Regions from separate parts of the Geovibrio ferrireducens genome, predicted to be linked through region 2. Evidence: riboswitches for the same ligand, from Rfam matches in the RefSeq annotation. Region 2 holds a riboswitch; the other holds the start of a gene.

Region 1 (4,415 bases), on a different contig from region 2:
TTTTTTCATATAGCGATAATGATTGCTTACTTATACCGACCTTATCTCCAAGCTCTGAAAGCGTAAGCCCTCTGTATATTCTTGCTATTTTAAGCCTTTTTCCTATCTTTAGTGACATTTAAATTACCTTTCAATTTGAGTTCCACGAGTTCCTCAGGTTTGCTAGAGATTTCTGGAACAAAATCTATATCACATCTTTCCAAAACTTCAAAGCGTTCATCCGTATAAATAATTTGCATTCCGTTAAGCTCCACGTCGCCATAATGGAGTACAAAAAGTAAAGTATAATCCCTATACTTTTCGGGAAGCAATTTGTGTGGTTCAACATAGTCCTCAAAATCTTCATCCCAAGAAAGTTGTTTATATTTGTGCTCAGGGTTTCTGACTTCCTTTAGCAACATAGCAAGCCAATTTTTTCGAAACCTATCGTAATCACGCCTACGCATATCAATTGCTGACTCACGTTTTACAACTAACATAACTTTGTGAATATCGTCATGAAGTATAAAAGCCTCATAACAACAACGCTTTAGTATTCTATACTCTATACCACGATGAAGGGCAGACAGTTGAGCAAGATTGTGATTAATTTCATCATTTCTAGCCTCAGAACGGCTATTACCTGTAACTCTTCTATATGTTTGGGAGAGTTTAAGATACGCATCTGCGCAATTATTTCTCATTGCATGAAAGAACTCTGGACGTTTCTTATAATACTCACTTGCAATATTGCTCAAAATACACCTCTTCAATGTTTTGTATATAATTGTATATCGTAATTTGATTGTCAAGTGTATTTTAGACGAAATGTAGCAATATTATGGTTTTTTTACAGAATTTGTCCAATAACATACAGACTGAGAATTGGAAATTAAATAACCTTGTGTTTATTAATTCAAACTTTAACACAGCAATCATGCCTGAAAAACCAGAATATCTAACATAAAGAAAAGCTGAATGATGACCGCATCACTTCATCAGTTCAATAAAGGTTGAAAGCATTTTATATACTTTCTCCTGCTCCCGCTCATCCATCTTCATCACGGTTTTCATTACTTTATCCCACTCAGGGGGGATCTGCGCTCCGCATGAGGTGAGTTTGTATTCTCCTGATTTATCAGTATCTCCAAGAAGATAGCTCACTGGAACATTAAGAACTTCCGCCAACCTGTACAGTATGCCGATACCTATCTCGCCGCCGGTGCTGTTGTTAAGAAAGCGCGTGAGATGCTGGTATGATATACCCGCCTTCTCTGTCACCTTTAGCCGTGAAAGACCGGATTCCGCAATAGCCTCAAGAATATTGTTCCTTACCTGTTCAATCCTGTTCATACTGTTAAGAATACAGTAATCCCCTGATTCAATACATTATCTTATAAGGCATATATAATATAATATACACTTGAAATTGCATCTTAAAAGATATAATATTGCAAAAATCGAACACGAATTTACATCTGACAAATGCCCGCCGTCTCCTGAAAACATGGCGGGGGCGGGCTTGAGAAACGGCTGTTTTTTAATCAGGAGCTTTTTTATCTCCTTTCACCCAAATCAGGGTTGACTTATCGATCTCTTCATAGCAGAATAACTCAACGGGATTCAGGGAAGCGCGGTTAAAATCCGTCACTGCCCCCGCAACTGTGAGCCGGACGAACGCTCCTTTTCTTCGCCACTGTAATATGTACGGGAAGGCTGAGCAAGTAGGACGACGGCAAGTCAGGATACCTGCCCCGCGGAATAAACTGCCCATCGGAGGGATGGATGAGATTATCACACGCCGCCGTTATTTCAGCGCATATAATCTTTAGCTGTTAAACATCCTCCCGCTCGAACTACGCTTATTTTACGGAGGATTGATTATATGATAGAAAAAGTTATGAAACGTGACGGGCGCTTTGTTTCCTTTGATCAGGAACGCATAGCAAACGCCATTTTCAAGGCCGCAAAGTCTGTCGGCGGAACCGACAGAAACAATGCCGCCGCCCTTTCCCTTATAGTTACCAGAAAGCTCACCGATGCTTATGAGCGCTACGGCTCCTGCTCTGTTGAGGAGATACAGGACTGCGTGGAGAAGGTGCTCATTGAACAGGGGCATGCCAAAACTGCCAAAGCATTTATAATATACAGAAAACAGCGTGCAGATATGCGCTCGCTCACCGACAGCATGGAGGGGTTTGAATCCATAGTGGAAACATATCTCGGCGGAAGTGACTGGCGTGTAAACGAAAACAGCAACACAACCTATGCTCTTCAGGGGCTGAACAACTACATTTCATCCACAGTAACCGCCAAGTACTGGCTGAACAAAATCTACCCGCCCGAAGTGCAGAGAGCGCACACGGAAGGGGATTTCCACATACACGATCTCGGTCTGCTCGCGGTGTACTGCTGCGGCTGGGACTTAAAAGACCTGCTGATGAAGGGGTTCCGCGGAGTTGCGGGCAAGGTGGAGAGCAAACCCGCCAAGCACCTGCGCACAGCGCTGGGACAGATAGCCAACTTCTTTTATACATTGCAGGGGGAGGCGGCGGGCGCTCAGGCGTTTGCCAACTTCGACACATATCTTGCCCCGTTCATAGCCTATGACAAGCTCTCCTACAAGGAAGTCAAACAGGCTATGCAGGAGTTCGTCTTCAACCTTAACGTTCCCACCCGTGTGGGTTTCCAGACTCCGTTCACCAACCTCACCATGGACTTGTACGTTCCCTCCACCCACAGGGATGAGGCGGTGATAATCGGCGGTGAAATGACTGACAGAACCTACGGCGAGTTTCAGGAGGAGATGTTCCTCATCAACCGCGCGTTCATGGAAGTCATGATGGAGGGGGACGCCAAAGGGCGCATTTTCACTTTCCCCATACCTACTTACAACGTTTCCAAGGATTTCGACTGGGAACACCCCATAGTGGCTGAGCTGATGAAAATCACGGCGAAATACGGAATCCCGTACTTTGCCAACTTTGTAAACAGTGACATGAGCCCGGAGGATGCACGCAGCATGTGCTGCCGTCTCCGTCTGGACAACAGGGAACTCCGCAAGCGCGGCGGCGGTCTCTTCGGCGCTAACCCGCTTACAGGTTCCATAGGCGTTGTAACCATAAACCTGCCCAGAATAGGCTATACCGCAGGCAGCGAGGAGGAATTTTTCGAAAGGCTTTCCTCCCTCATGGAGCTTGCCCGCGACAGCCTTAAGATAAAGCGCAAATCCCTTGAAAAGCTGACAGAAAACGGGCTCTATCCTTATGCAAGGTTCTACCTTGAGGACATTCATGCCCGTTTCGGCCAGTTCTGGAAAAACCATTTCAACACCATAGGCATAATAGGCATGAACGAGGCTGCGCTGAACTTCATCGGTGTGGATATTATGAATAAAGAAGGCCTTGAATTCGCCGAAAAGATACTTAACTTCATGCGCGGCAAGCTGGCACAGTTTCAGGAAGATGACGACATGCTCTACAACCTTGAGGCAACGCCCGCAGAAGGCACTTCATACCGCCTTGCCAAGCGTGACATCAAGGACTATCCGGAAATTATCACATCCGGCTCCCTTGACCGCCCGTATTACACCAACTCCACGCAGATTCCGGTGGAGAAGGCGAAAGATCTCTTCGCCGCGCTGGATCATCAGGACAGGCTCCAGCCTCTTTACACAGGCGGAACCGTGTTCCACGTTTTCCTTGGGGAATCCATAGACGATCCCTCGGCAGTGGGCAAACTGCTGAAAGAAATAACATGCTGCTACAAAATACCTTATATAACAATAACCCCCACATTCTCCGTATGCCCGGTGCACGGCTACCTCAAGGGCAAACACCCTGAGTGCCCGCTCTGCGCTGAGGAGAAAAAGGCGGAAATTTTTAAAGAACTGGAAAAGCTTAAGGCCGAAATATAAGACCTTAAATACATAAAAGCGCAAGGAGGCACAAAATGGAAAAGCTTGAGAAAATCAAAGCACTGGAAAAAGAAATGGCAGAAGTGAAAGGCACAACTTGCGATGTCTACAGCAGAGTGGTCGGCTACCACAGCCCCACAAGCCACTGGAACGAAGGGAAAAAAGAGGAATTTATAAACAGGGGGACTTTCAGAGTTTCCAAATGAGTCACACAGACTTCTTTATTGCAGGCTTTACGCCCGTCAGTCTCATAGATTACCCCGGAGAGGTGGCGGCAACTGTCTTCACCCACGGCTGCAACCTAAGGTGCAGATACTGCCACAACCCCCTTCTGGTAACCGGCAGAAAAAGGGACAATAAGTCATCCGAGTTTCTTTCTTATATGGCTGTAAGAAATATAGGGGCCGTCGCCGTAACAGGCGGCGAGCCTCTTTTTTCAGATCATATCACGGATTTTGTCACTTTTCTCAAAAATGACGGAATCAAGATCAAGCTGGACACCAACGGCTTTGCCCCGGCA
Region 2 (4,415 bases):
AGCGGATGATGCCGCGCCTGTGGTAAAGCTGTCCGCAAGGGGGTTGCGCAGCACAAGCTGATATATTGAACCGCTTAAGCCCAGCATAGCGCCGGTAAGCCCGGCGAAGACAACCCGCGGCATACGCATATTCAGAAGAATATCCCTCTGCACCTCATCAGTGCGGAAATGGCTTATATCCGTGGAGCCCACAAAAGCCGCCGCCGCACATACACATAAGAGAATGAAAAGCCAAAAGGCTCTCAACCCTCAACCCCTTTCAGAATCCGCCCTGCTGTAATAAAGAGCACTGCGGCAACAGTGAGCATCACTCCCATATTAAGAAGCACATCGCACTCAGTGCCTATGAGGGAACACCTTATAAGCTGAGTGGAATAAGTCAGCGGGGAAATATGCGCTATCAGCTTTGCGATGAGAGGCATTTTATCCACCGGGTAAAAAGTGCCTGAGAGGAATATCATAGGTGTTATCACAAAAGTGTTCACCGACATCTGATCTCCGTGGTTTTTAACCACAAGGGCTACAATTATCCCCAGCAGAGAGAACACAACAAGATGAACAAACATCACAGGCACAAACATCGGGCTGATTTTAAGCCCCGCTCCGGCAATAACTCCGTAAAGAAGAATAATGCCGACAGGGATAAGCCCTTTGATGACACCGTAGAGCATTTCGCCCGCCACTATCTCCCATCTGCTCACAGGAGCAAGGAGGTATTCGTCAAAAACCTTGAAGTAAAATCTGGAAATATTTATTTCGCCTGAAATACCGTAACTCTGGTTCAGGCTGCTCATGGCAATCAGTCCGGGTATAAGAAACGTAAGATAATTAACACCGTCAACAGAGGCGAACCGCCCTATTCCGTACCCGAAGGCAAGAAGGAACAGAAAAGGCGATACGGCGGATGAGACGAGGACCTTCCAGAACCTGCTGCGCAGAACTCTGGTTTCGCGGTATAAAACCCCTTTTATGCCGTTCATGCGTCTATCCTCCTTCCTGTGATGGTGAGATAGACATCCTCAAGGTTGGTTTCCCTTATTCCGGCGGTTTCAGTCAGCAAGGCGAGCTGCTCAAGCCCAGCTTCACGGGTTTCGAAGAACTCTGTTACCGTTTTGCCGTTTCTGTAGATGTCAAGCGCCCATTTGCCGACCTTTGCCTTAAGCTCTGCTGCTGTGCCTTCTGTGACAATCTTAGCCTTATCCATAATCATCACACGGTCAGAGAGCAGTTCCGCTTCCTCTATGTAGTGAGTTGTAAGGAGGATTGTACATCGCTTTTCCTGATTTATGCTGCGTATGAAGTCCCACATGGTTCTGCGGACAGAGGCATCAAGCCCCACAGTAGGCTCATCCAGAAAAAGTACGGAAGGTTCATGCAGAAGGGCACGGGCAATTATCAGCCTGCGTTTCATCCCGCCGGAGAGGTTTCCGGCTGTTTTATCCGCATGGTCGGAAAGACCCGAAAACTCCAGCGCTTTTTCTATCCTGCTTTTGATATTGTCAGCGCCGAACAGAATCGCATGGGTCTTGAGGTTCTGATACACAGTAAGATCCCTGTCCACATTGTTATGCTGGGGAACAACGCCGATTGTCTGCTTAATCCGTCTGCTCTGCGGGTCGAAGATCTCTCCGCCGTAGCATATTTCGCCGGAAGAGGGAATCGTGAGCCCGGTCAGCATGTTTATCGTGGTTGTTTTACCTGCCCCGTTGGGACCGAGGAGAGCAAGTATACTCCCCTCCTCCACATCAAAGCTTATTCCGTCAACGGCAGTCTGTCTGCCGAAAACCTTGGTAAGGGATCTTACTGATATTTTATTCATACTATTTAAGCTCTATCCCCGCTTCTTTTGCTGCGGCTTCAAGATGGTTTATAAAAATCTGCCTCACGGCTGCCTTATGGCCGAGGCCTTCCAGCACAGGGGTGACATTGAACCCTGATTTCGTGAGCATTACTTTCCATGAATCTTCCTCATCACCGGCCATATCGTTTTCCGCATGGTCGCCCGCCACATACATAAGCGGTCTGAGGATTACGTTTTTAACCTTTTTGGCAGTGAGCTTTTCAAGAACGGAGTCATAATCCGGCAGACCCTCCACCAGACCAATGGCAACAGGAACGCCGTACATGCGGTTAAGTATAAGCTCAAGCTCGTAGTAAGCCCCCTGAGACATATGCTCATTACCGTGCCCCATGTAAACAAGAGCCGCTTTTGCTGCTTTTGCCTGTTTAATGTCTGATTCCAGAACCTTAGCCAGCACTTCCAGATGCTCTGCGTGAGAGTAAGCCCCGGTGAGGGGTTTGCCTATGCCCACAGCAACGAAGGGCTGGAGTCTGGGTTTAAGTGTTTTTATGGAGGCAAGGGCATCAACATAAGCTGTCATATCAGCGAACTCCTCACCGTCCGTTATAAGAGTGGGCTGAACAACTATGTTCCTGTAGCCGAGGTTCTGAAGATCCGCCATAACGCCCAGAACATTTTTAATGCCGTAAAGCATTTCGGGAATCTGAGGGTGCGCCCTGCGGTAAGCCGTGTCAGCGGCTCTTTCATTCCATATCCTGCGGATTACATTTGAGGTAAAAGCCAGACGCACAGGCGTTCCCGGATATTTAAGCTGAGTTTCCCTCACAAGGGCAAGTATCGGCTCCAGAGTTGTTTCATAAGTTGTGCCGAATGATGCGATTACGATTGCTGATTTCTCTTCCATTACCTTTTCTCCTCCTGATGCCTGAACTGCGCCCGTAAAAGCGAGAAAGGCAAGGAACACTGCGAATATGTGCTTCACATACTCCTCCTTTAAAAAAAATTGGGATTTTATACGGGTGCGACAGGAAATCCTGCGGGGGGGCATATTTTGGTGCCTTCATCCTCGTAAAGTTCAAACAGAACAGGTATCCTGACTTCCGGCACGGCATTTTAAAAATGCCGCCTAATTCCGCACCTTCCCATCCTTTTAACGGACAGTGGCTTACGCGGGTTCGTTCCGGTTACAGTAGCGGGACTGTTTTGGATTCTAACCAAATTCCCTGTTTCTGTCTCCACCTCGTATATCAGACGCATTTTCGGCCAAACGCGGCGGATAAGTCAATATAATTCTCCTTGACACATATTTTATTTCGGAACACCATCTCAAAATGCGAAAAGGATTTACCACAGGCACAGCGGCAGCGGCGGCGGCAAGAGCACACGCAGCCTTGATCATAAGCGGCATAATGACTGACTGCGCGGATGTGATCATGCCGGACGGCAGCAGAATGAGAATACCCGTAAGCTGCTCGGCAGAGGGCGCTTTTGCCGTAAAGGATTCGGGCGATGACCCGGATGTTACCCACGGGGCGGAGATACACGCCAGTGTGCGGCTGAACAGCAGCGGCAGAATCGAAATCACAGGGGGCAGAGGCGTAGGCAGAGTAACCAAGGCCGGCCTGCAAATCCCTGTGGGAGAAGCGGCAATAAACCCTGTGCCGCGCATGATGATTGAGCAGAATGTCCGCGAAGTCATAGGGACAGAAAACGGTGCGGTGGTGACAATATCCGTACCCGAAGGGGAAAGGCTCGCTGAGCGTACATTCAATGAGCGCATAGGGATAACAGGCGGTATATCCATAATCGGCACAACGGGGATTGTTCACCCCATGAGCGTGGATGCACTTGTGGATTCCTTTAAGTGCGAAATTGATGTCAAACTCGCCGAAAACAGACACATAACACTTGTTGCGGGCAAAATAGGCGAAAAACACCTTCAGGCCGTTTATCCTGATGATGAGGCGGTGATGGTAAGCAACTACTTCGGTGAGGCGTTCAGCTATCTGCGCTCAAAGGGCGTAAGTGAGGTCACACTCGCCGGACATCCGGGTAAGCTCGCCAAACTCGCCATGGGGCATTACAACACCCACTCAGCCGCTTCACCGCAGGCGCAGGGGTTTGTGAGCAGGGCTCTTAGTCTCAGCGGAGACTTCAACACGGTAGAGGAGATCTGCCTCACTCATCCGGAAGGCTTCGGCAGAATAGCGGAACTGATAAGCGGACGCGTGAGGATGGATTACGGCTTTAAGAGGACGGATGTTCTTCTGTTTAATATGAAAGGTGATCTCATAGGAACCTGCAGTGCCTGATATATACATAATCTCCACCGGAACCGGACACCCTGACATGCTCACGGGGAAGGCGAAAAAAGCGCTCAGCGAAATAGACCTCGCTGTAGGAGCGGAAAGATTCAGAAGCTGGGTCAGTGTACCCTACCACGAACCGGAACCGCTGATAAGCGGCACTCTGGAATTTATAAGAACCAACAGAGGCCTGCGCATAGGTGTGCTTGTCACGGGGGATGCGGGATTTTTCAGCCTCGCAAAATCCGTTGTGAGGGAGTTCGGCAGGGAAAATGTCAGGGTAATAGAGGGTGTAAGCGTTGTTCAGG

Evidence for each region. A riboswitch is a leader RNA that binds a small molecule or an ion and turns the genes downstream of it on or off. The one in region 2 is predicted to bind cobalamin.
Region 1: another riboswitch for cobalamin. It lies ahead of OSQ85_RS07985 (ribonucleoside triphosphate reductase); the one in region 2 lies ahead of OSQ85_RS09725 (sirohydrochlorin cobaltochelatase).

Annotation. Positions count from the first base shown of each region.
Region 1 covers NZ_JAJAPB010000006.1:36,103-40,517, forward strand. The annotation lists gene OSQ85_RS07970 (helix-turn-helix domain-containing protein) at 1-118, opposite strand, end outside; gene OSQ85_RS07975 (DUF5986 family protein) at 90-737, opposite strand; gene OSQ85_RS07980 (helix-turn-helix domain-containing protein) at 970-1,332, opposite strand; cobalamin riboswitch at 1,541-1,750, shown strand; gene OSQ85_RS07985 (ribonucleoside triphosphate reductase) at 1,865-3,895, shown strand; gene nrdD (anaerobic ribonucleoside-triphosphate reductase) at 3,931-4,101, shown strand; gene OSQ85_RS07995 (anaerobic ribonucleoside-triphosphate reductase activating protein) at 4,098-4,415, shown strand, end outside.
Region 2 covers NZ_JAJAPB010000008.1:65,649-70,063, forward strand. The annotation lists gene OSQ85_RS09710 (FecCD family ABC transporter permease) at 1-246, opposite strand, end outside; gene OSQ85_RS09715 (ABC transporter permease) at 243-980, opposite strand; gene OSQ85_RS09720 (ABC transporter ATP-binding protein) at 977-1,819, opposite strand; gene OSQ85_RS09725 (sirohydrochlorin cobaltochelatase) at 1,821-2,783, opposite strand; cobalamin riboswitch at 2,868-3,078, opposite strand; gene cbiD (cobalt-precorrin-5B (C(1))-methyltransferase CbiD) at 3,133-4,113, shown strand; gene cbiE (precorrin-6y C5,15-methyltransferase (decarboxylating) subunit CbiE) at 4,106-4,415, shown strand, end outside.